Regions from separate parts of the Nocardioides sp. NPDC127514 genome, predicted to be linked through region 1. Evidence: riboswitches for the same ligand, from Rfam matches in the RefSeq annotation. Region 1 holds a riboswitch; the other holds the start of a gene.

Region 1 (11,368 bases):
GGGCGTGCTCGGAGGTCGTCACGCCGGAGAAGACGTCGTGCAGGTCGTCGCGTACGACCTCCTGCGCGAAGCGCAGCGCATAGGTCCGCGCGACCAGCGGCAGCAGGCGCCGCTGATGCTGGCCGTAGTCGAGGAGCAGCGACTCCTCGGCGTCCGCCGACGCCTCGAACTGCCGGCGCCGCAGCGCGTAGCGGACGGCGATCGTCAGCGCGACCTCCGACGCCCGGATCGCGGCGCCGCCGACCGAGACGCGTCCCTGCACGAGCGTGCCGAGCATGGTGAAGAAGCGCCGTCCGGCCGACTCGATCTCGGAGACGTACTCGCCGGCCTCGGTGACGTCCGCGAAGCGGTTCAGGAGGGACGTACGCGGCACCCGCACGCCCGAGAACCACAGCCGTCCGTTGTCGACGCCGTTGAGCCCCATCTTGGGCCCGTCGTCCGCGATCCGGACCCCGGGCTCGGGCGCCCCGCCGACCCGGATCGGCACCACGAACGCGTGCACCCCGCGCTCCTCGCCGCCGACCACGAGCTGGGCGAAGACGACCGCGAGCTCACCATGGGCCGCGGCGTTGCCGATGTAGTCCTTGTACGCGTCCTCCCGGGTCGTCTCGATGACGAACTCCCGCGCATCCGGGTCGTAGGTGGCCACGGTCGCCACCGCGGCCACGTTGGACCCGTGGCCGTGCTCGGTCATCGCGAAGCAGCCGAGCAGGCGCCCGGAGACGATGTCGGCGAGGTAGCGGTCGTGGTGGCGGGCCGTCCCCAGCTGGAGGATGGCCCCGCCGAAGAGCCCGAACTGCACCCCGGACTTCACCAGCAGCGACAGATCGCCGCCGGCCATCTCCTCGAAGGCGGCGATGGAGGCGCCGACGTCACCACCCCCGCCGTACTCCTTCGGGAACCCGAGCCCGGTCAGACCGGTCGCGGAGACGTCGAGGAGCACCTCCCGTACGCGTTTGCGATACTCGGGCCGAGACAGTTCCTCGACCTCGTCGAGGAAGTCGGCGCGCTCGATCAGGGACTTGCGTACGTCCTCCCGGACTCCCGCGTATCGCCCGTCGAGAAGTGCGGTCAGTGAGGCTGCATCGATGGCGGTCACACCGCCACCTTATGCCGAGACGGGTCCCGGATCAGGTCAGCTCGTGGGCGACCTTCGCCTCGCGTTCGGCGATCTCGTCGGACTCCGGGACGAGCCGTCGCACACCCTTGCGCTGGAACTTCTGGCCGGCCGCGAGGCCACCGAAGTAGTAGGCGACGAGCGCGATCATGCAGCCCGCGATGTCGTCGGCGAGGTAGTGCCAACCGAAGTAGACGGTCGCCACGACGGTGATCCCGAAGTTGATCCAGCCGGCCCAGCGGGCGATCTTGTTGTCGATCGTGGCGTGGATCATCAGCGCCACCAGCAGGGTGATCCCGCAGTGCAGCGAGGCGAAGCCACCGACCGACTGCACCACGTTGGCGTCGACGTCGAAGAGGACGTGCTGCCTGGTGAAGACCAACGACTCCATCAGGGTGCTTGCCGGCGTCTCGGGCAGGTCGGCGTAGAGATAGGGGTACTGCAGGCCCGGACCGACCGTCGGCAGGCAGTAGTAGGAGACCGTGCCGAGGATCCAGGCGATGCACTGCGAGGCGACGAACCAGTAGCCGTAGGCCAGGTTGCGCGACCAGACCAGCCACGCGGCGACCGCGAACGGCACCAGCGGCAGGAACCACATGTAGATGTAGGAGAGGAACCAGGCCACCCAGCCGGTGCCGAGGAGGTCGTGGAGCAGGATCGCCGGGTCGGCACCGAAGAGCACCGCCTTGTCGATCAGGTGCAGCTCGTGGTCGAACTCATAGGTCTCCGGCACCACGAACGGCAGGAACGACTTGAGGTTCCGGTAGCAGACGTAGACCAGGTAGAAGCAGACGATGCCCAACGCCACGAGCGTCAGCCGCTCACGGGTCCAGTGGGTGCGGACCCGCTCCTTGAAGATCGGCCCCATGTCCTTCCACTTGAACTTGGACTTCCACAGCGTCCGTGGCACGAGGTCGACGAGGAGAGCAGCTCCGACGAGGAGGGGAAGGCGGAGCCAGGACGGTCCGAGGAAGCCCTCCGGGTCGAGCATGCGCTTGTCGACGATCTGCGCGGTAACGACTGCGATCAGGCCGAAGATCAGCGCGCTACTGACGAGGAAGATCTGAGCGCGACGATACATAGCCGCTAAGTTTAAATGGCGGGTGGCTGCTCTGCCGATTCCTGGGCGCACGATTCGGGGACAACAGATTCCGGAACGGCCAGCCGGTTCGGCTCCACCCGTAGCCTGACCGACTCCCCCGGCGCCGGCGCCGAGTCGGCGACGGCGTCGACCTCACCGACATCATCGAGACGTACGACGAGCCGGTGCTGCTCCGGCGTGGCCCTGGCCGAGACCACGGTGCCGGTGAGCGGGCCGGCCGGATCGGCGACGAAGGCCGAGCGGCGGAGCGCGACCGCTCCGGCCGGTGCCAGCCCGGCGGCCTTCAGGACCGTGTACGCCGCCGGCCCCTCGAGCACGCGGGCGTACCCCAGGAACAGGGCGGCCCAGGTGTCCGTCGGCCTCGCCCACACCTCCCGCAGGGTCCCCGCCTGCACCAGGTGACCGTCGCGCAGGAGCGCGATCCGGTCGGCGACCGCGAACGCCTCCTCCTGGTCATGGGTGACCATCAGCGCGGTGGTGCCCGCCTCGTGCAGGATCCGTCGAAGGTCGCCCGCGAGCCGTTCCCGCAGCCCGGCGTCGAGCGCGGAGAGCGGCTCGTCGAGGAGCAGCAGCCGCGGTTCGACGGCGAGCGCCCGCGCGAGCGCGACCCGCTGCCGCTCGCCGCCGCTCAGCGTGCCCGGGAGGCGGTCCTGGTAGCCGCCCAGGCCGACGAGCTCCAGCAGGTCGGCGACCTTCCTCGTACGCTCGGCGGCCGGGATCCGGCGCAACCGCATCGCGTACGCGACGTTGTTCGCGACGCTGAGGTGCGAGAACAGTTGCCCGTCCTGGAACATCAGCGCGAAACCACGCTTGTGCGTCGGCACCCCGCGCAGCGGGCGCCCGTCCCAGCTGATCTCCCCCGTCGCCGGCTCCAGCCCGGCCACGGCCCGCAGCAACGTCGACTTCCCCGACCCCGACGGCCCGAGCAGCGCCAGCACCTCGCCGTCCGCCAACTCCAGGCTGACGTCCGAGACGGCGGCCTTCCCGTCGTACGCCACCGACACCTCACGCAGCGACAGCATCGCAACCTCGATCCCGCCGAGACGGTAGTTCTGGTGTCCGAATCGGTAGTTCTGGCGAACCAAACTGCCATTTCGTCCGCCACAAGTGCGGACTCGGCCCCCACAGGTGCGGTTTCGGCGATGCGGCGTTCACAGTGCTCCGATCGAAGGGACGCGAAGACGCTCGACGAGGAGCATCACGACGGCGGTGGCGGCGGCGAGGACACAGGCGGCGGCGAGGGCCATGCCGTAGTTGTCCGAGCCCGGGCGGGACAGCAGCCGGAGGATGACGACGGGGAGGGTGGGGCGTTCCTCGCGGACGAGGAAGGAGGTCGCGCCGAACTCCCCCAGCGACGCCGCGAAGGCGAACCCGGAGGAGGCGAGGAGCGGCTTCCAGATGGCGGGTACGTCGACCGTCATGACCGCGCGGAGCGGCCCGGCCCCGAGCCCGGCGGCGGCCTGCCGGAGACGGTCGTCGACCGATCCCAGGACCGGCACCAACGTCCTCACCACCAGGGGCAACGCGACCAGAGCCTGCGCCAGTGGCACCAGCCACGGCTCGTCGCGGAAGTCGAGCGGGTCCGACCCGAGGGTCAGGTAGAGCCCGAGGCCCAGCGTGACGGCGCTGACCCCGAGCGGCACCATGAACAGCCCGTCCAGGACGGAACGTACCCGCCGCTCGGCCACCGAACGGGACCGGCGCGTCACCGCGAACGCCACCAGCAGCCCGAGGGTCAGTGCGACCAACGAGGCCTGCACCGCGACCGCCAGCGAGGTCATCAGCGCGGTCGTGGCCGGGACCGGCAGCGGAGGGTCGAACCCGGGAGTCTGCAGGGCCGTGTAGTTCCGGAGACTCCACCGGTCATCATCTCGCAGCGATCCGAGCAGCAGGGCGAGCAGCGGCCCGGCGACCAGCAGGACCAGCACCGAGGTCGACAACAGGGCCGGGATGTCTCGCAGCGAGACCCGCCGACGGCGTACGACGACCCGGGACTGCGCAGGGTCCGGCACCGATCGCAGCCGGCCGGCCACGACCAGCAGCCCGATGACGACCACCAGCTGCAGCACCGACAGCACCGCGGCACCGGGCAGGTCGAACAGGGTGAAGGTCAGCTTGTAGATCTCGGTCTCGATGCTGTTGTAGCGCACCCCGCCGAGGGTGAGCACGATCCCGAACGCGGTCGCGCAGAAGAGGAAGACGACCGACGCCGCGGAGACGATGGCGGGACGCAGCGCCGGCAGGGTGATCGTCAACAGCACCCGCGAAGGCGAGGCTCCCAGCGCGGCAGCGGCCTCCCCGGGACGCGGGTCGAGCGACTCCCAGGCCGCCCCGACCGCCCGGATCACCACCGAGGCGTTGAAGAACACCAGCCCGAGGATGATCGCGGTCGGCGTCCCGTCGAGCCCCAACCCGGCCAACAGCCCGGCCTCGCCGATGAGCTCACGGAAGGCGACCCCGACGACGACGGTGGGGAGCACGAACGGCACCAGCAGTCCCGCCCGGATGAACCGCTGCATCGGAAAGCTCAGCCGGTAGAGCGCGTACGCGGCCGGCAGCCCGAGCGCGACGCTCAGCACCGTCGCCAGGCCCGAGGACCACAGCGTGAACCAGAGCGCCCGCTGGATCTCAGGACGCCCCACGATCCTGGACACGACCGACGGATCGAAGGATCCCTCGAAGAACAGGCCGCGCTGCACCATCCCGGTGACCGGCAGGACGAAGAAGACCGCCAGCACAGCCACCGGGAGAGCGGCGAGCGCGACCAGGGTCCCGATTCGCCGGATCACAGCACGACGGGTGGAGCTCACTGCGCGATCGTGTCACTCCAGGTCGCCAGCCACGCTTCCCGGTTCTCGTCGATCTCCTCAGGCTCGACGGAGAGCGGCTCGGTGGGCTGCTGGGCGAACTTCGCCCAGTCGGCGGGCAGCTCGACGCCGGAGGAGACGGGGAACACGTACATGCTCTCCGGCAGTGCCCCCTGCACGCTGTCGGAGAGCATGAAGTCGATCAGCGCCTTGGCGCCCTCGGGGTGGTCGGCACCCTCGAGCACGCCGGCGTACTCGACCTGTCGGAAGCAGGTGTCCAGCAGTGCCTTGGTGGTCGTCTTGCCGTCCTTGACGGTGAAGGCCGGCGAGGAGTCGTACGACACGACGATCGGTCGCGTCCCCTTGCCGCCGCCCTGGGTGAAGTCGGAGTAGTAGGCCTGGTCCCAGCCGTCGACGACCTTGGTGCCGTTGTCCATCAGCTTGCCCCAGTAGTCGGCCCAGCCGTCCTCGCCGTACTCGGCGACGGTCGCCAGCAGGAACGCCATGCCCGGCGTCGACGTCGCCGCGCCGGGGGTCACGAAGAGATCCTTGTACGCAGGCTCGGCCAGGTCGTCGAGCGTCTCCGGCGGCGTCAGCTTCTTGGCCGCGAACCACTCGGTGTCGATGTTGACGCACACGCTGCCGTTGTCGACCGGGGTGAGGAAGTGCTTCTCGTCGCCCGGGAGGTTGAACTCGTCGACCCCGGCCGGGACCGTCTCCGGCGTGTAGGCCTCCAGCGCGCCCTGGTCGATCGCACGGCTGGCGAAGGTGTTGTCGACGCCGAAGACCGCGTCACCGTCGGGGTTGCCGGTGTCCATGGCGATCTTGGTGGTCAGCTCGCCACCGTCGCCCGCGTGCCGGATCTCGGCGGTGTAGCCGGTCTTCTCCGTGAACTCGGCCAGCACCTCCTTCGGCAGCGTGAAGCTGTCGTGGGTCAGCAGCACGACGGTCTTGTCGTCGGAGCCGCTCGACGGCTCGGCGTCCGGCTCGGCGGGGCTGCCCCCGCACGCGGACAGCAGCAGAGCCGAGATAGCAGTGGCAGCGATGGCAGGCGTACGCATGCGCATTTCTGACTCCCTTCGCCGGTATCAACCGGAGCAGGTTCGGAGGGTCTGCGGCGCTGTTCGCCGCACTCTCAGGCCTCCCGGCCTCCCCTGTCTGTTCCCGGCAACACTACTGCTTGCCAGAATCGACCCATGACCGACGTCGCCATCTCGTCCTTCGACGACCTCTCCCCGACGACCGCGTACGCCCTGTGGCGGCTGCGCCAGGACGTCTTCATCGTCGAGCAGGACTGCCCGTACCCCGATCTGGACGGCCGCGACCTCGAGCCCGGGACGCGTCACGTGGTGCTCTCCGACGGCGACCAGCTCGCCGGCACCGCCCGCATCCTCGACGACGGCGAGGTGTGGCGGATCGGCCGCGTCGTCCTCGCCCCCACCCACCGCGGTCAGGGCCTGGCCGACGTGATCATGAAGGCTGCCGTCGAGGCCGTCGCCGACCGCGACATCGTCCTCGACGCTCAGACGCCGCTGGCCGGCTGGTACGCCAAGTTCGGGTTCGTGAAGGACGGCGAGGAGTTCCTCGAGGACGGCATCCCGCACACCCCGATGCGCCTCACCCGCTGACGGGGGCGAACAGCACGCTGGTCTCCGTCTCCTCGCGGGTGGCCTGACCGCGTGCGGCCAACAGCTCGAGGTGAGCCTTGGTCTCCATGACCGCGAGGCCGGCATTGAAGTAGTCGAGCTCGGCGAAGGCCCGCTCGTGACGGGTCCAGCCGAGGTCGTTGGCCACCTCGAGCGCCGAGCGCCTCCCTGCCTGCAGGGACGCCAGCGACTGGGCGAGGCGGGATTCGTGATGCGCCAGGAGCTCGTCGACGCGGGCGTGCGACGACGAGGCGACGGGGCCGTGGGCGGGGAGAAGGCGCAGGTCGGGGAGGGTGCGGACCTTGGTCAGCGAGGCCATGAAGTCGCCGAGCGGGTCGATGACCGGCACCGGCTCGAAACCGATCGACGGCGTGATCGTGGGCAGCACGTGGTCGCCGGCGAACAGGACCGAGCCAGCCAGGTCGGCGTAGACGTAGTGGCCCTGGGTGTGGCCCGGGGTGTGCACGGCATCGAGGTCGCGGCCGGCGACGTCGAGGCGTACGTCGCCCTCCAACCACCGGTCGGGCATCCGCCAGTGGGACAGATCGGGTGCCGGCGGCGGGTTGGCCGCCCACTTCGCGGCCAGCTCGTGCGCACCGGCGTGGGCGAGCAGCCGATCGGTCGAGACCCAGCCGTCGAGGTCGCCGTTGGTGAGCTCCAGGGTCGGCCGGTCGCCGGCGCCGAGCAAGACGTCCGCGCCGAACTCCTGACCGAGCACCGAGGCGAGCGTGTAGTGGTCACGGTGCACGTGGGTGACGAGGAAGCGCCGGATGTCACCGAACTCGAAGCCGAGCTTCTTCAGGCCGTTCTCCAGCGCCGAGCGGCCCTCGGTGATCGCCCAGCCACCGTCGACCAGCGAGAGCCCGTCGTCGCCCTCGAGGACGTAGATGTTGACCGCCTTGAGCCCGTCCATCGGCAGCGGCAGCGGGATCCGGTGTACGCCGTCGGCGACCGTCCACGCTCCCGGAGCCGACCAGTGCTCCCCCGAGTCAGGCGAGATGGCGGTGGCTGTCGACTGACTCATCGGTCTCCTTCGGGTCGACCTCTCCAGAGCCAGAGCAGACCCAGGATCGGCAACAGGGCGGGAACGAATCCGTATCCGCTCCCGAACTTCGACCATACCGAGTCGTCCGGGAACCAGGACGGCACGGCCAAGGACAGGACACCGACCACGATGACGCCGGCCAGCTCGATCCACAGCATGATCTTCGCGAAGCCCGCCGACCCGTTGGCGGCTCGGCGGATCGCGAACCAGCCCGCGACGTACGTCGCCGCGGCCACCACCGAGAGCGAGTAGGCGATCGGGGCCTCGTCGAAGGCGGTAAAGACCTGCACCAGCGACCGGGCGCCCGCGGCGAGCACGAAGATCGCGTAGACGGTCAGCAGCACCAGGTGCGGACCGGAACGGGTCTTGGCAGGTGAGGTCGCGGTCACCGGACCATCATGACGCGTACGGCCACGACGCCCGTCGCCAGGGCCGCCGCCGCGATCACGCCCGAGGACCAGGTCGAGCGGTCCGTACGCATCGTCTGCAGCGCCAGCGGCATCAGGCACACCAGCGCGCCGAGGTAGCCCAGGAAGGTCGACAGCGACTCCGGCTTGCGTCCGCCCGACCAGGCCGCCAGCGCGCCGATCGCGAGCACGACCGCCAGGAGCTCCAGCATCCACGCCACCTGGTCCAGCCACTTCGGCCGGGGCGCCTTCAGCGCCACGCCGAGCGCGGCCGCGATCGTCACGAACGCGGCATACCCGGCCACGATAAATCCGATCAGGGTCACGGCGTCCACGTGCCAATCTTCTCCAATGACCTCCGCCTCCCGTGGCCCAGCCCCCGATCCGGGGCTCGTCGCCCGTCTCCGCGCCGCCGGCTGCGTCTTCGCCGAGGACGAGGCGGCGCTGCTCGGGTCCGCCCCGGTCTCCGCCCAAGAGCGGGAGGAGATGGTCGTACGCCGCGTGGCCGGCGAGCCGCTGGAGCTCATCCTGGGCTGGGCAGAGTTCTGCGGGCTCCGGATCCGGGTCGCGCCGGGGGTGTTCGTTCCTCGGCAGCGCTCGGCGCTGATGGTCGAGCTCGCCGTGGGGTCGGCCGGGCGAGGCGCGATCCCCAGGGTTCTCGACCTCGGCTGCGGGACCGGAGCACTGGGCGCCGCGATCGCGGCGCGTGTCCCGAACGCGGAGGTCTGGGCCACCGACATCGACCCGGCGGCGGTCGAGTGCGCTCGGGAGAATCTGCCGCCGAGCCGGGTCGTTCTCGGCGACCTCTATGAACCGCTCCCCCACGACCTCGAGTTCGGCGTGATCGTGGCCAACGCTCCCTATGTGCCGAGCGACCAGATCCGGAACATGCCGCCCGAGGCGCGCGACCACGAGCACCACGTGGCCCTCGACGGCGGCGCGGACGGGCTCGACGTCCAGCGCCGCGTGATCGAGCAGGCTCCGAAGCACCTGGCCCCCGGCGGCGTACTCGTCATCGAGTCCGGCCAGGAGCAGGCGCCCGTCACCGCGAGCCTGATGCGGGAGCAGGGGCTGGTCGCGGAGATCCATCACGACGAGGACCTCTACGCGACCGCGGTGACGGGGACGATGGCCTGAAAGACGATGGCCTGAAAAGCGAGGCGTCCCTCTGATTGCACACCACCCCCGCAGTGTGCATTCAGAGGGACCGCCACCTTGAAAGTTCGTCCACCCCCCACCGGCGGACGACCTTCTCGCCGGTGAAACGGGCCAGCCGCGGAACCATGACGCGAGTTGGGAAGAATTTTTTCGAGAATCCCGTCAGACTTCCGTCATGCAGGCTTACGGTCTGGCGCACCTGGTGCCGTTGTCCCTGCTCACAGCGGGGATCGTGGCCGTCGTCTGGCTGGGCAGACACCAGCGGGCCGACCCGAAGCCGTCGAGATTCTCACGAGGATTCGCGCTCGCGATCCCGCTGACGACGATCCCGCTGCAGGCCCACGAATGGGTCACCGACTTCGATCTCTTCATCGATCTGCCGATCCACCTGTGCGACCTGGCGTGGGTCGCGGCGGCGTTCGCGCTGTGGACCCACCATCCCTACCCGACCGCGCTGACCTGCTTCTGGGGGCTCACGCTGACCACGCAAGGCGTCTTCACCCCGGACGTGATGGACTTCCCGGACGTCAGCTACTTCACCTTCTGGGGCCAGCACCTGATGATCGTGACCGCCGCGGTCTACCTGGTCTTCGGGCTCAAGCTGCTACCCCGGTGGCGCGACTACGGCTGGGCGGTCGCGACCACTGCGGCATGGGCCGCGGTGGCGTACGTCCTCAACCTCGCCCTCGACGCCAACTACGGCTACCTGCGCTACAAGCCGGAGTCGGGCTCGATGCTCGACCTGCTGGGGCCGTGGCCGGTCTACGTCCTCAACGAGATCCTGATCGTCGCCGGCGTGTGGGCGCTGATCACGCTGGGACTGCGGATCTGGGCCCGTCAGGACGGGTCGACGAGGACGCCGGTGCGCTCGTAGTCGGCGAGAGCCGAGGCGTACGGCGCCAGGTCGATGCCCTTGTCGCTCACCCAGCCGTCGTCGTAGTAGGACGAGCGGTAGCGCTCCCCGGAGTCGCACAGCAGCGAGACGACGCTGCCCTCGGTGCCGGCCTCGGACATCTCGCGTACGACACCCAGCGATGCCCACACGTTGGTGCCCGTCGAGGGGCCGACCGAGCGGCCCATCCGGGCCGAGAGCCAGCGCATCGTCGCGATCGACGCGGCGTCGGGGACCTGGACCATGTCGTCGACGACCCCGCCGACGAAGGACGGCTCGACCCGCGGCCGGCCGATCCCCTCGATGCGCGACGGCATGCCGGTGGCGTAGTCGGAGGTGTCCGTCTCCCAGCCGCCGTAGAAGGCGGAGTTCTCCGGGTCGGCGACCATCAGCTTGGTGGGGTGGCGGCGGTAGTGGAGGTAGCGGCCGATCGTCGCCGAGGTGCCGCCGGTGCCGGCCGAGACGACGATCCAGGTCGGCACCGGGTGTCGCTCCTGCGACATCTGGTCGAAGATCGACTCGGCGATGTTGTTGTTGCCGCGCCAGTCGGTCGCTCGCTCGGCGTAGGTGAACTGGTCCATGTAGTGGCCGCCGCACTCGCGGGCGAGGCGCTCGGCCTCGGCGTACATGTCGGGTGCGCGGTCGACGAAGTGGCAGCGGCCGCCGTGCCACTCGATCAGACGCACTTTCTCCTCCGAGGTCGAGCGTGGCATGACCGCGACGAACGGCAGCCCCAGAAGGCCGGCGAAGTAGGCCTCCGAGACCGCGGTGGATCCGGAGGAGGCCTCGACGACCGTCGAGCCCTCGTGGAGCCAGCCGTTGCAGACCGCGTAGAGGAACAGCGACCGGGCCAGGCGGTGCTTCAGCGAGCCGGTGGGATGAACCGACTCGTCCTTCAGATAGAGGTCGACACCGCCGCTCGCACCGTCGCGGACCGGGAGCGGAACGACGTGGAGATGGGTGTCGGCCGAGCGCTGCGCGTCGGCCTCGACGCGGCGTACGGCTTCGTCGATCCAGGCGCGATGAGAGTCAGAGAGGCGAGGCACCGGCCGAGCGTAACTCCACCCTGATCTGTCCCCAGCATGTGCGGTGAGCCACAATGACAGACCGAAACACGATCGGGTCCGGGCAGTGAAGTTGCCCACAAGTTAGACCGATCTAAGGACCCCGATTAACCATTGCGGCCCCAAAAGC
Region 2 (11,368 bases), on a different contig from region 1:
GGTAGACCCGGCTCCCTGCGGCCGCGAACTCCTTCGACTTCTCCAGCATCCCCGCCTCGATCTCCTCGGGCGACGCGCCGTTCTCGCCGCCGAAGCGGTCGCGTACGTCCTGGCTGATCTTCATCGAGCAGAACTTCGGGCCGCACATGGAGCAGAAGTGGGCGGTCTTGGCGTTCTCCGCCGGCAGCGTCTCGTCGTGGAAGCTCTCCGCGGTGACGGGGTCCAGCGAGAGGGCGAACTGGTCACGCCAGCGGAACTCGAAGCGAGCCCTGGAGAGCGCGTCGTCGTGGTCGCGGGCGCCGGGGTGGCCCTTGGCGATGTCGGCGGCGTGGGCGGCGAGCTTGTAGGTGATCACGCCCGTCTTCACGTCGTCCCGGTCCGGCAGGCCGAGGTGCTCCTTGGGGGTGACGTAGCAGAGCATCGCGGTGCCGTGCATCGCGATCGTGGCCGCACCGATGGCACTCGTGATGTGGTCGTAGCCGGGCGCGATGTCGGTGGCGAGCGGCCCCAGCGTGTAGAACGGCGCGCCGTGGCACCACTCCTGCTGGAGTCGTACGTTCTCCTCCACGAGGTTGAGCGGGACGTGCCCGGGGCCTTCGACCATGACCTGTACGTCGTGCTCCCAGGCCCTCTCGGTGAGCTCGGCCAGCGTCCGCAGCTCGCTGAGCTGGGCCTCGTCGTTGGCGTCGGCGGTGGAGCCCGGGCGGAGTCCGTCGCCGAGCGAGAAGGCGACGTCGTACTGCTTGAAGATCTCGCAGAGCTCGTCGAAGTGGGTGTAGAGGAAGCTCTCCTGGTGGTGCGCGAGGCACCAGCCGGCCATGATCGAGCCGCCTCGGGAGACGATGCCGGTGACGCGGTTGGCGGTGAGCGGGACGTAGCGCAGGAGCACTCCGGCGTGGATCGTCATGTAGTCGACGCCCTGCTCGGCCTGCTCGATGACGGTGTCCCGGAACACCTCCCACGTGAGCTTGTCGGCCTCGCCGTTCACCTTCTCCAGGGCCTGGTAGATCGGCACGGTGCCGATCGGGACGGGTGAGTTGCGCAGGATCCACTCGCGGGTGGTGTGGATGTCGTCTCCGGTGCTCAGGTCCATCACCGTGTCCGCGCCCCAGGTGATCGCGTGGGTGAGCTTGTCGACCTCCTCCGCGATGCTGCTGGTGACCGCGGAGTTCCCGATGTTGGCGTTGATCTTCACCAGGAAGCGCTTCCCGATGATCATCGGCTCGGACTCGGGGTGGTTGACGTTGTTCGGGATGATCGCCCGGCCGGCCGCCACCTCCTCGCGGACCAGCTCGGGGTCGCAGCTCTCGCGCACCGCGACGTAGGCCATCTCCTTGGTGATGATGCCCTGGCGCGCGTAGTGCATCTGGGTCACGTTCTTGCCTCGGCGCGGCGGCCGGCGCTCGCCCTGCCACTCCTGGCGGGCCTCGCCGCGGCGTACGGCTGCTTTGCCGTTGTCCACCAGCTCGGTCCGGCGGCCCTCGTAGGTCTCGGTGTCGCCTCGCTCGACGATCCACTCGTCGCGGCGCGGCGGGAGACCCTGTTCCGGCTGCGAGCCGGGGCCCTCGGTGCAGTAGCGGTCGAAGGTCTCACCGTTGGTGAGCGCGACCCGGGTCACCGGGACCTTCAGGTCGCCGATCTCGAGGCGGGTGTGGGCGGGGTGGACGGTCATGCGATCTCCTTGGTGTGAGCGATCGGTCCTCGGCCACGGCCGAGGGTCCAGTGCTGGCTTCTGGTGAGCTGTCGGGTGACGTACGCGGCGGCCTGCTCCGCCGCTTCGCGCAGCGGGGCGCCGTGGGCGAGGTGGGCGGCCAGGGCCGAGCTGTAGGTGCAGCCCGTGCCGTGGTCGTTCTTCGTCGGGACGGCGGGATGGGTGAGCGGGATCGGGGGTCTCCCCGGCTCTGCGAGCCAGTCGGTGCATGTGCCGGTGGCTTCCGGGTCACCGCCGGTGACGATCACCGCCGACTTCGCATTTGCCAGCTCCGCGGCGATCCCCTCGGGCGATCCGTCGTGACCGGCCAGGGCCCGGGCCTCGTCGAGGTTGGGGGTGACGACGGTGGCGACGGGGAGCAGGTGGTCGAGGTAGGCGCGGCGTACGTCTTCACCGCCCAGCACCGCGCCGGAGGTGGCGACCAGGACGGGGTCGACGACGAGCGGCCGACCGGCGCAGAGCCGCGCGACGAGCGCGACCGCCTCGGCGCTGCCGAGCATGCCGGTCTTGACCGCCGCGACGGGGAGGTCGTCGAAGACTGCGCGGAGCTGGGCCTCGACCGTGGCGACCGGGATGGCGTGGATGTCGCTGACCCCGGTCGTGTCCTGGGCGGTGACGGCGGTGATCACGCAGGCTCCGTGGACCCCGAGCGCGGCGAAGGTGGCCAGATCGGCCGCCGTACCCGCCGCTCCCCCGGAGTCGGTGCCCGCGATGGTGAGCGCGACCGGTGGGTTCACGACGCCACCGCCGTCGTGCCGAGGGCCGCCAACAGGTCGCGTACGACCTCGGCCGGCTCCTCCGCGCGCATCACCGCGCCCATCACGGCCACTCCGTGGGCCCCGGCCGCCACCGCCGCCGCGGCGTTGTCCGGGGTGATCCCGCCCAGCGCGTACGTCGGCAGCGGCAGGTCGCAGAACGCGGCCGGCCCCAGCGGCGGCCCGTAGCCGGGCTTGGACTCGGTCAGCGCGTACGGGCTCAGCATCGCGTAGTCGAACCCCTCCGCGGCGGCCGTGGCGACCTCGGCGGGGCTGTGGCAGCTGCGGCCGCGGTGTAACACGCTGTGACACCGACTACAGCTCGCGGAGGCGGGCAGGTGCAGGCCCTCCGCTGCCGGCAGCGGGGTGTGGGCGGCGATGACGTTCAGGCCGAGTCCGGCGAGCAGCTCGGCCAGCTTGGCCCGATGCTCCAGGGGCTCGTCGAGCTCCCGGAGCACGACGTGGGTCAGGCCCGCCTCGGCGCACGCTGCCATCGTCGCGAACAGGCTGCGGCCGAGCGGCAGCTGGGAGCGGTCGGTGAGGACGAGCAGGCGCGGCAGTGCGGTCATGCGATCCGGCCCTCCATCGGAGACGACGCCCGGGCGACCGCCTGCCGCGGGATCCGGCCGGCGGCGCGGGCGGTGTGCCCGGCCTCGACCGCCAGGCGCAGCGCGCGAGCCATCCCGACCGGGTCGTCGGCGCGGGTCACCGCGGTGGCGGCTAGGACCGCTGAGCAGCCGAGCTCCATGGCCAGGGCCGCGTCCGAGGCCGTACCGACACCGGCGTCGAGCACGACGGGCACGGACACCGCGGCGACGACTGCCTCGATCGCGTACGGGTTCAGCAGCCCGAGCCCCGACCCGATCGGCGAGCCGAGCGGCATCACCGCCGCGCAGCCCGCGTCCTCGAGCCGGCGGGCGAGAACCGGGTCGTCGGTGGCGTACGGAAGGACCGTGAAGCCCTTGCGCACCAGCTGCTCGGCGGCCTCGACGAGCTCGACGGCATCGGGCATCAGCGAGGTCTCGTCGCCGATCACCTCCAGCTTGACCCAGTCCGTCTCAAGCGCCTCGCGGGCGAGCTCGGCGGTCAGCACCGCCTCGCGTGCCGAGAGGCAACCCGCGGTGTTGGGCAGGATCGGAACCTTCGCCGCGCGCAGCGTCTCCAGCAATCCGCCGGAGGCCGTCGAGGACGTACGCCGCATCGAGACCGTCACCAGACCCGGGTCGGCGGCGGCGATGACGTCGGGGAGCAGGGCCAGGTTGGGCAGGCCACCGGTGCCGAGGAAGAGGCGTGAGGAGAGCTCGCGCCCGGCGACCTTCAGGCTGCTCGTCGGTGGGTTGGTCATCCGCCCTGCACCGCCGTCACGATCTCGACGACATGTCCGTCCTGAAGTGGCCAACGCGCCCAGTCGTCGCGCGGCACGATCTCCTCGTCCACGGCGACGGCGATGCCGCTCGGCCGCCGGTCGCCGGTACGTGCCTCGAGCAGATCGGCAACGGTGCCGCTGACCTCCATCGGCTCGCTGTTCACGGTGATCTTCATCCGTCCTCCTTCATCCGGAACCGACGCGGATCGACCGCGGGCTCCACTGACCCTGTCTCGATGTGGTCGGCCACCAGCTGCGCGATGAGCGGCGCCAGCAGGACGCCGTTGCGGTAGGCGCCCGCGGCGAGCACGACTCCCGGCTCGTGGGTCGGGCCGACCAGCGGGAGGTTGTCGGCGGTGCCCGGGCGGTCGCGCGAGGTCGCCTCCACCACGCTCGCGCGGTCCAGCGCCGGCACCACCCGGCGGGCGGAGTCGAGCAGCCGCCACACGCCTTCGACGGTCGGCAGCAGCGGACCGTCGCGCTCCTCGGTGGTGGCCCCGATGACCACCTCGTCGCTGTCGATCCGCGGCACCACGTAGATCTGCTCGCCGTGCGCCCAGGCCCGCACCGTCCGCGCCACCGGCTCCTGCGTCCGCACCCGCACGACGTCCCCGCGCACCGGGCGGATGAGGGAGGAGTAGGGGTCGGGAAGCTGCGCGCCGGTCGCGATGACGGTGACCGTGTTGGTCTCGACACGCTCGCTGGCGCTCGCGGCTCGACCAGCGGATTCGTCGGTTGAGCCGCCGGAGCCGCTAGGCGGAGGCGTGTCGAAACCAACACGGTCCCCGACCCGTTCGAGCAGCGCGCGGACGACCGCACGCGGGTCGACCGAGTGGTCCTCGGCGAGGAAGGCCCCGCCGGCGACACGGCCGAGCCCGGGCTCGCGGGCGAGCAGCTCGCGACGTAGGAGCCTCTCGTAGGAGACCCCGGCGAGATCGAGCACCGAGAGCTGCCGCTCGACCTGCTGGACGTCCCCGGCGTCGAGGCCGACGAGCAGCGTCCCGCGGGTGTGTACGGGCACCCCGAGCCGAGCGGCGAACCCGGGCCAGAGTGCCAGCGACGACAGGCACAGCCGGGTCAGCGTCTCCTCGCCGTACCACGCCTCACCGGCCGGGCTGAGCATGCCGGCCGCGGCGTACGACGCCCCCGAGCCTGGCTCCGGATCGACCACGGCGACGTCGTGACCGCGACGGATCAGCTCGTCGGCCACGGACAGCCCGACGATCCCGGCACCGAGGATCCGTACCCGCATCAGCCGACGGCTTCCACGAGCTCCTTCGCGGCCTGGAGTGGGTCGGGTTGTCGCCAGAGTCCGCCGATCACGGCGACTCCGTGGGCTCCGGCGGCGCGGACGGCCCCGGCGGAAGTGGTCGAGATCCCGCCGATCGCGATCAGCGGCAGGACACCGGCGGCGGCCGTGACCGCGTCGACGCCCAGCGGGTCGGGGAGCCCGGCCTTGGAGGTGGTGGCGAAGACCGGTCCGAACCCGGCGTAGTCCGCGCCCGCCGCGGCAGCCGCCTCGACCGCGGCACGGTCCCGGCAGGTCGCGCCGATGATCAGCCCCGGAGCGACCGCGTCGGCGATTCGCCGGGCGTCGGCCAACGGCAGATCGGACGCGCCGAGATGGACGCCGTCGGCACCGGTGGCGAGCGCGACGTCGAGCCGGTCGTCGACGACGACGCACGCCTCGTACGCCGCGACGAGCTCGATGACGGACGCGGTGAGAACCACCAGCTCCCGTGTGGTCGCGCCCTTGTCGCGTACCTGGAAGCCGTCGACTCCTGCTGCGGCGAGCGCAGGCAGGAGCGTCAGGTCGTCGGTCGTGGACACGAGGCAGAGGAGCCGCGGTAGAGCAGGCAACACGTCAGGTCACTTCCTTCGCCGGCATGATCCGGATCAGGTACTACGGTCGGAGCGGCTCCAGCTCCCTCTCAGCCCGCTGCCGCGGACTCCCGTGTGGGTTGGGTCTCGATCACTGTAACGGAATCGTGGGCACCCGACGCAAGGGGTTCACCCGATCGTGGACGGCTGACCTCCGCGCTGTGCGAGCGGCTTGAGCTCACAGGCCTCCGCGAAGCCGTCGGACTCGATACCCAGGGCGATGTTGGTGCGGGTCGAGAAGTTGGCGAACCCGATGACCGCGGTCAGCTCGATCACCGCCGCCTCGCCGAGCTGCGCGACCAGGCCCGACACCATCTCGTCGGTGACGGTCGGCTCCGCCTGGCTCATCGCCTCGGCGTACGCCATCACGTCCCGCTCCAGCGGCGTGAAGACGTCGGACTCACGCCAGCGCGGCACCTCCCGGGCCTTGTCCATGTCGAGACCGCGGTTGTGCGCCTCGAAGTAGTTGTAGTCCAGGCACCAGCTGCACCCCACGGCCGAGGCGACGGCCATGTGGGCGAAGGACTTCAGCTGCTCGTCGCAGGCGTCCCACTTCTTCACCTTGGACCCGAGGCCGGACATGCCCATCAGCACGTTCTGGTTGTGCCAGTAGACGCCGACCGAGGACGGCACCTGGCCGAGCATCTTCTTGGCGAACCGCTTGATCAGCATTCCCTTGATGCCGGTGATCTCCGCGGGCGCGATTCGGGTGGCAGCCATTTCTCCTCCTGGTTCTCGGCCCCGCTCTCCGGGGCGCTCGACATCTAGACGGCGGACGCGCGCGATCTGTGACATCCCCGGCGGCGTACGATTCTCTTCCGTGGCTGACGTTGAGTTCCGGTACTCCGACCTCCTCCCGACCGGCAAGGACGACACTCCTTACCGCTTGATCACGAGCGAGGGGGTGGAAGAGATCGAGGTCGACGGGCGCAAGTTCCTCAAGGTCGACCCCGAGGCGATCCGCCGGCTGACCGCCGAGGCGATGAAGGACATCAACCAGTACCTCCGCCCGGCCCACCTCAAGCAGCTGCGGAAGATCATCGACGACCCCGAGGCCTCCGGGAACGACCGCTTCGTCGCGCTCGACCTGCTCAAGAACGTCAACATCTCCGCCGGCGGGATCCTGCCGATGTGCCAGGACACCGGCACCGCGATCGTGATGGGCAAGAAGTCCGAGGGTGTGCTGACCGGCACCGACGACGCCGAGACCGTCAGCCGCGGTGTCTTCGACGCCTACACCAAGCTCAACCTGCGCTACTCCCAGCTGGCACCGCTGACCACGTACGAGGAGAAGAACACCGGCTCCAACCTGCCCGCGCAGGTCGAGATCTACTCGACCACCGAGGGCGAGAACGGCCCGGAGTACAAGTTCCTCTTCATGGCGAAGGGCGGCGGCAGCGCCAACAAGTCGTTCCTGTTCCAGGAGACCAAGGCGATCCTCAACCCCGACCGGATCCTCACCTTCCTCGACGAGAAGATCCGCTCGCTCGGCACCGCCGCCTGCCCGCCGTACCACCTCGCCGTCGTCATCGGCGGGACCTCGGCGGAGTTCGCGCTCAAGACCGCGAAGTACGCGAGCGCGCACTACCTCGACAACCTCCCGACCGAGGGCTCGATGAGCGCCCACGGTTTCCGCGACACCGACCTCGAGGAGAAGGTCTTCGAGCTCACCCAGTCCTTCGGGATCGGGGCCCAGTTCGGCGGCAAGTACTTCTGCCATGACGTACGCGTCGTCCGGCTCCCCCGCCACGGCGCGTCCTGCCCGGTGGCGATCGCGGTCTCCTGCTCCGCCGACCGCCAGGCGCTGGGCAAGATCACCCGCGACGGAGTGTTCCTCGAGCAGCTCGAGACCGACCCGGCGCAGTACATGCCCGACGCCGGCATGGCCGAGGAGATCTCGGCCGGCGAGGTCGTTTCGATCGATCTGAACCAGCCCATGGACAAGATCCTGTCGACGCTGTCGCAGCACCCGGTCAAGACCCGCCTGTCGCTGTCCGGCCCGATGGTCGTGGCCCGCGACATCGCGCACGCCAAGATCAAGGAGCGCCTCGACGCCGGCGAGGAGATGCCGGACTACCTGAAGAACCACCCGGTCTACTACGCCGGGCCCGCCAAGACGCCCGAGGGCATGGCGAGCGGGTCCTTCGGGCCGACCACCGCCGGCCGGATGGACTCCTACGTCGAGCAGTTCCAGGCTGCCGGCGGCTCGATGGTCATGCTGGCCAAGGGCAACCGCTCCAAGGTCGTCGCCGAGGCGTGCGGGACCTACGGCGGCTTCTACCTCGGCTCCATCGGCGGTCCCGCCGCCCGGCTGGCTCAGGACTGCATCAAGTCGGTCGAGGTGCTCGAGTACCCCGAGCTCGGCATGGAGGCGGTCTGGAAGATCGAGGTCGAGAACTTCCCGGCCTTCATCGTCGTCGACGGCGAGGGCAACGACTTCTTCACCGACCCCTCCGGCACCACCACGGTGCCGCTGACCGGGATCCGGGTGCGCTCCAAGGAGCGCTGAGCGGGCGCCCACCCAATTCGCTGTCGCACTTCGTCTATCGGTCGTAGTATTCCTGCTATGCCCGATAGCGAGAGCACAACAGCGCTCACCGACCTCGCGCTCGACGTACGCGACCTGCGGGTGCGCTACGGCAGCAACGAGGTGCTCAAGGGCGTGACCTTCTCCGCCCGTCGCGGCGAGGTCGTCGCCCTGCTCGGTCCCAACGGCGCCGGCAAGACCACGACCATCGAGGTCCTCGAAGGATTCCGGATGCCGGCCTCGGGCGACGTCTCGGTGCTGGGTTCCGACCCGGCACGGGGCGACGAGCGGTGGCGAGCGCGGGTCGGCGTGGTGCTCCAGTCATGGCGGGACCACAGCCGCTGGCGGGTGCGCGACCTGCTCGACTACCACGCGCGGTTCTACGCGCCGTACGCCACCACTGAGGTCCCTCGCCCGTGGGACGTCGACGAGCTGCTCGCCGTCGTCGGCCTCACCGCCCACGCAGACCAGAGGGTGATGCGGCTCTCCGGCGGCCAGCGCCGCCGGGTCGACGTCGCGATCGGCATCGTCGGCCGTCCCGAACTGGTGTTCCTCGACGAGCCGACGGCCGGCTTCGACCCGCACGCGCGACGAGAGTTCCACGAGCTGGTGCACCGGCTCTCCGACTTCGAGAACACCACCGTGCTGCTGACCACTCACGACCTGGCCGAGGCGGAGAAGCTCGCCGACCGGATCCTCGTGCTCGACCGCGGCACGATCATCGCCGACGGCAGTCCCGACCAGCTGGCCCTCGACCTCGCGACCAAGGCGGAGGTCCGCTGGACCGCCGGAGGCGAGCGGCACGTGCACGCGGTCGAGGACCGCGACCCGACCGAGTTCGTACGCCGCCTGCTCGCGACCGACCCCGACGTGACCGAGCTCGAGGTGAAACGGGCCAACCTCGAGGACACCTACCTCGCGCTCGTCCAGCGGGTCGAGAGCGGCCTGGCCGAGGAGCACGAGAAGCTGGAGGCGCTGTCATGATCACCACCGGGACCACAGGCACGCGCGGCGTCGCCGTACGCGCCGGGCTGCACCGCGGCTGGCTGGAGACCAAGTATTCGCTGACCGACGTCGGCGACATCTTCTGGATGCTCCTGTTCCCGGTCAGCTTCACGGTGACGCTCTTGTTCATGCGCGGCAACACCGTGCCCGGCACCGACCTCGCCCTGGGTGCGATGGTGCTGCCGAGCCTGATCGGGATGTCGATCGCCTTCGGCGGCCTCGCGGGCCCGGCGATGCAGATCGCCACCGACCGTGAGGACGGCACGCTGCTGCGGGCCAAGGCGACGCCCGACGGGATGCTCGGCTACCTGATCGGCAAGATCTGGTTCTTCGGGCTGACCACGCTGGCCAGCCTGGTGCTGCTCGCGATCCCCGCGATGACGGTGATCGGCGACCTCCGGATCGACGGCCGCACGGCGCTGCTGCTCCCGGTCATCTTCGTCGTCGGCATGGTCGCGACCGTTCCGATCGGGTCGGCGCTCGGCTCGATCTTCAAGTCGAGCGCCCAGTCGATGCTGATCATGCTGGCCTCGATGCTGTTGATCGCGATCTCCGGCATCTTCTACCCGATCACCGCGATGCCCACCTGGCTGCAGTGGGTCGGGCAGATCTTCCCCTTCTACTGGCTCGGGCTCGGCACACGGTCCGCGATGATGCCCGCGGGGGCGGAGGCCGCGGAGATCGGAGACTCCTGGCGTACGGTCGAGATGTTCGGCGTCCTCGGCGTCTGGGCCGTGGTCGGCCTCGTGCTGGCACCGATCGTGCTCCGCCGGATGGCTCGCCGCCAGACTGGCTCCGCGATCGCGGCGGCGCGCGACAAGGTCATGTCCAGGGGCTACTGACCCGTGGCCAACGAATCGGACACCGTCTACAACCGGATCGCGATGCTACGCGCCGAGCGCGGCATCTCCCGTCGGGAGCTCGCCGATGCCCTCGGCGTCCACTACCAGACCGTGGGCTACTTGGAGCGGGGCGAATACAGCCCCTCGCTGCATCTTGCTCTGCGGATCGCCGCCTACTTCGACGTCGCCGTCGACGTCGTCTTCGCCATCGAGCCGTTCAAGCGTCTCGGCGACTGACCCCATTCCTTCCGGAGCAGCCGAAGACCGGACGTCCGCCGACGCTGAGCATTGGCGATGCGGGGCGACCGGCTAGGTTGATGGTCGCCGATCCCCGACGACGAGGAGACCCCCATGCAGTGCCCCATCGACGGTGCCACCCTGGTGATGAGCGAGCGCCAAGGCATCGAGATCGACTACTGCCCGCAGTGCCGTGGCGTGTGGCTGGACCGCGGCGAGATCGACAAGATCATCGAGCGGTCCGTCGGCGCCCCGCAGCCCGGCAGCTACCAGCAGCCCCGCCAGGAGCAGAAGCGCGACGAGCGACGCTATGAGAAGCGGGAGTACGAGCGGCGCGACTATGACGACGACGACCGCCGCCACGACAACCGCCGCGGCCACCACCGCGAGTCCTGGTTGGGTGACCTCTTCGGCTGATCCTGCTGGGCGCCGCGTACGCACCTGATGGTCCCTGCGGTGCACCGAGATTCGGTGTGCCGCAGGGGCTGGACGTACGCAGAGTCCCTAGACGTCGTTGTCGCGCCGGTTCTCGGGCGGCGCCTCACCAGGCCCGGACCCGTGCGTGTCCGGGCTGCCGGACTCGGAGTCGGGGTAGCCGGCAGTCGCGTCGGACGGCGCGATCGGAGTGCCACCCTCGCCTTCGAGGTTCTCGGCCGCGGAGACCTGGCCGCCCTCCTGGTCCTCCCCCGTCTCCTCGGTGTATTCGGGATCGTCGGGGCCCTCTGCTGGTAACGGTTGCTGGCTCATGTTCCGTGCGGTACCCCGTTGCCGGGCGAACCACTCCCGGCGCAGCAGCCCGAACACCCACGAGTCCGAGACGTCGCCGTTCACCACGCAGTCCTCGCGCAGCGTCCCCTCCAGCATGAAGCCGAGCTTCTCCAGCACCCGGGCAGAGGCGGCGTTGCGGGTGTCGGCCTCGGCCTGGACCCGGTTCAGGTCCAGGGTGTCGAAGGCCCAGTCCAGGAGCGCGCCCGCGGCCTCGGTCGCGATGCCCTGACCCCAGCCGGCCCGGGCGAGGCAGTAGCCCAGCGAGGCGCTGCGGAA

Evidence for each region. Region 1 has a riboswitch for thiamine pyrophosphate ahead of ABTX24_RS08650 (thiamine ABC transporter substrate-binding protein). Riboswitches for the same ligand answer to the same signal wherever they lie in the genome.
Region 2: another riboswitch for thiamine pyrophosphate. It lies ahead of thiE (thiamine phosphate synthase); the one in region 1 lies ahead of ABTX24_RS08650 (thiamine ABC transporter substrate-binding protein).

Annotation. Positions count from the first base shown of each region.
Region 1 is NZ_JBEORF010000008.1:169,579-180,946, forward strand. Features, by position in the region: gene ABTX24_RS08630 (acyl-CoA dehydrogenase family protein) at 1-1,099, opposite strand, end outside; gene ABTX24_RS08635 (phosphatase PAP2 family protein) at 1,131-2,198, opposite strand; gene ABTX24_RS08640 (ABC transporter ATP-binding protein) at 2,210-3,304, opposite strand; gene ABTX24_RS08645 (ABC transporter permease) at 3,371-5,029, opposite strand; gene ABTX24_RS08650 (thiamine ABC transporter substrate-binding protein) at 5,026-6,087, opposite strand; TPP riboswitch at 6,084-6,192, opposite strand; gene ABTX24_RS08655 (GNAT family N-acetyltransferase) at 6,223-6,654, shown strand; gene ABTX24_RS08660 (MBL fold metallo-hydrolase) at 6,644-7,696, opposite strand; gene ABTX24_RS08665 (hypothetical protein) at 7,693-8,106, opposite strand; gene ABTX24_RS08670 (hypothetical protein) at 8,103-8,459, opposite strand; gene ABTX24_RS08675 (putative protein N(5)-glutamine methyltransferase) at 8,476-9,261, shown strand; gene ABTX24_RS08680 (YwaF family protein) at 9,458-10,156, shown strand; gene cds1 (L-cysteine desulfhydrase Cds1) at 10,120-11,220, opposite strand.
Region 2 is NZ_JBEORF010000006.1:78,943-90,310, forward strand. Features, by position in the region: gene thiC (phosphomethylpyrimidine synthase ThiC) at 1-1,672, opposite strand, end outside; gene thiD (bifunctional hydroxymethylpyrimidine kinase/phosphomethylpyrimidine kinase) at 1,669-2,448, opposite strand; gene ABTX24_RS06470 (thiamine phosphate synthase) at 2,445-3,035, opposite strand; gene ABTX24_RS06475 (thiazole synthase) at 3,032-3,811, opposite strand; gene thiS (sulfur carrier protein ThiS) at 3,808-4,008, opposite strand; gene thiO (glycine oxidase ThiO) at 4,005-5,084, opposite strand; gene thiE (thiamine phosphate synthase) at 5,084-5,662, opposite strand; TPP riboswitch at 5,689-5,798, opposite strand; gene ABTX24_RS06495 (carboxymuconolactone decarboxylase family protein) at 5,843-6,433, opposite strand; gene ABTX24_RS06500 (fumarate hydratase) at 6,534-8,222, shown strand; gene ABTX24_RS06505 (ABC transporter ATP-binding protein) at 8,280-9,224, shown strand; gene ABTX24_RS06510 (ABC transporter permease) at 9,221-10,087, shown strand; gene ABTX24_RS06515 (helix-turn-helix transcriptional regulator) at 10,091-10,324, shown strand; gene ABTX24_RS06520 (TFIIB-type zinc ribbon-containing protein) at 10,439-10,741, shown strand; gene ABTX24_RS06525 (GNAT family N-acetyltransferase) at 10,829-11,368, opposite strand, start outside.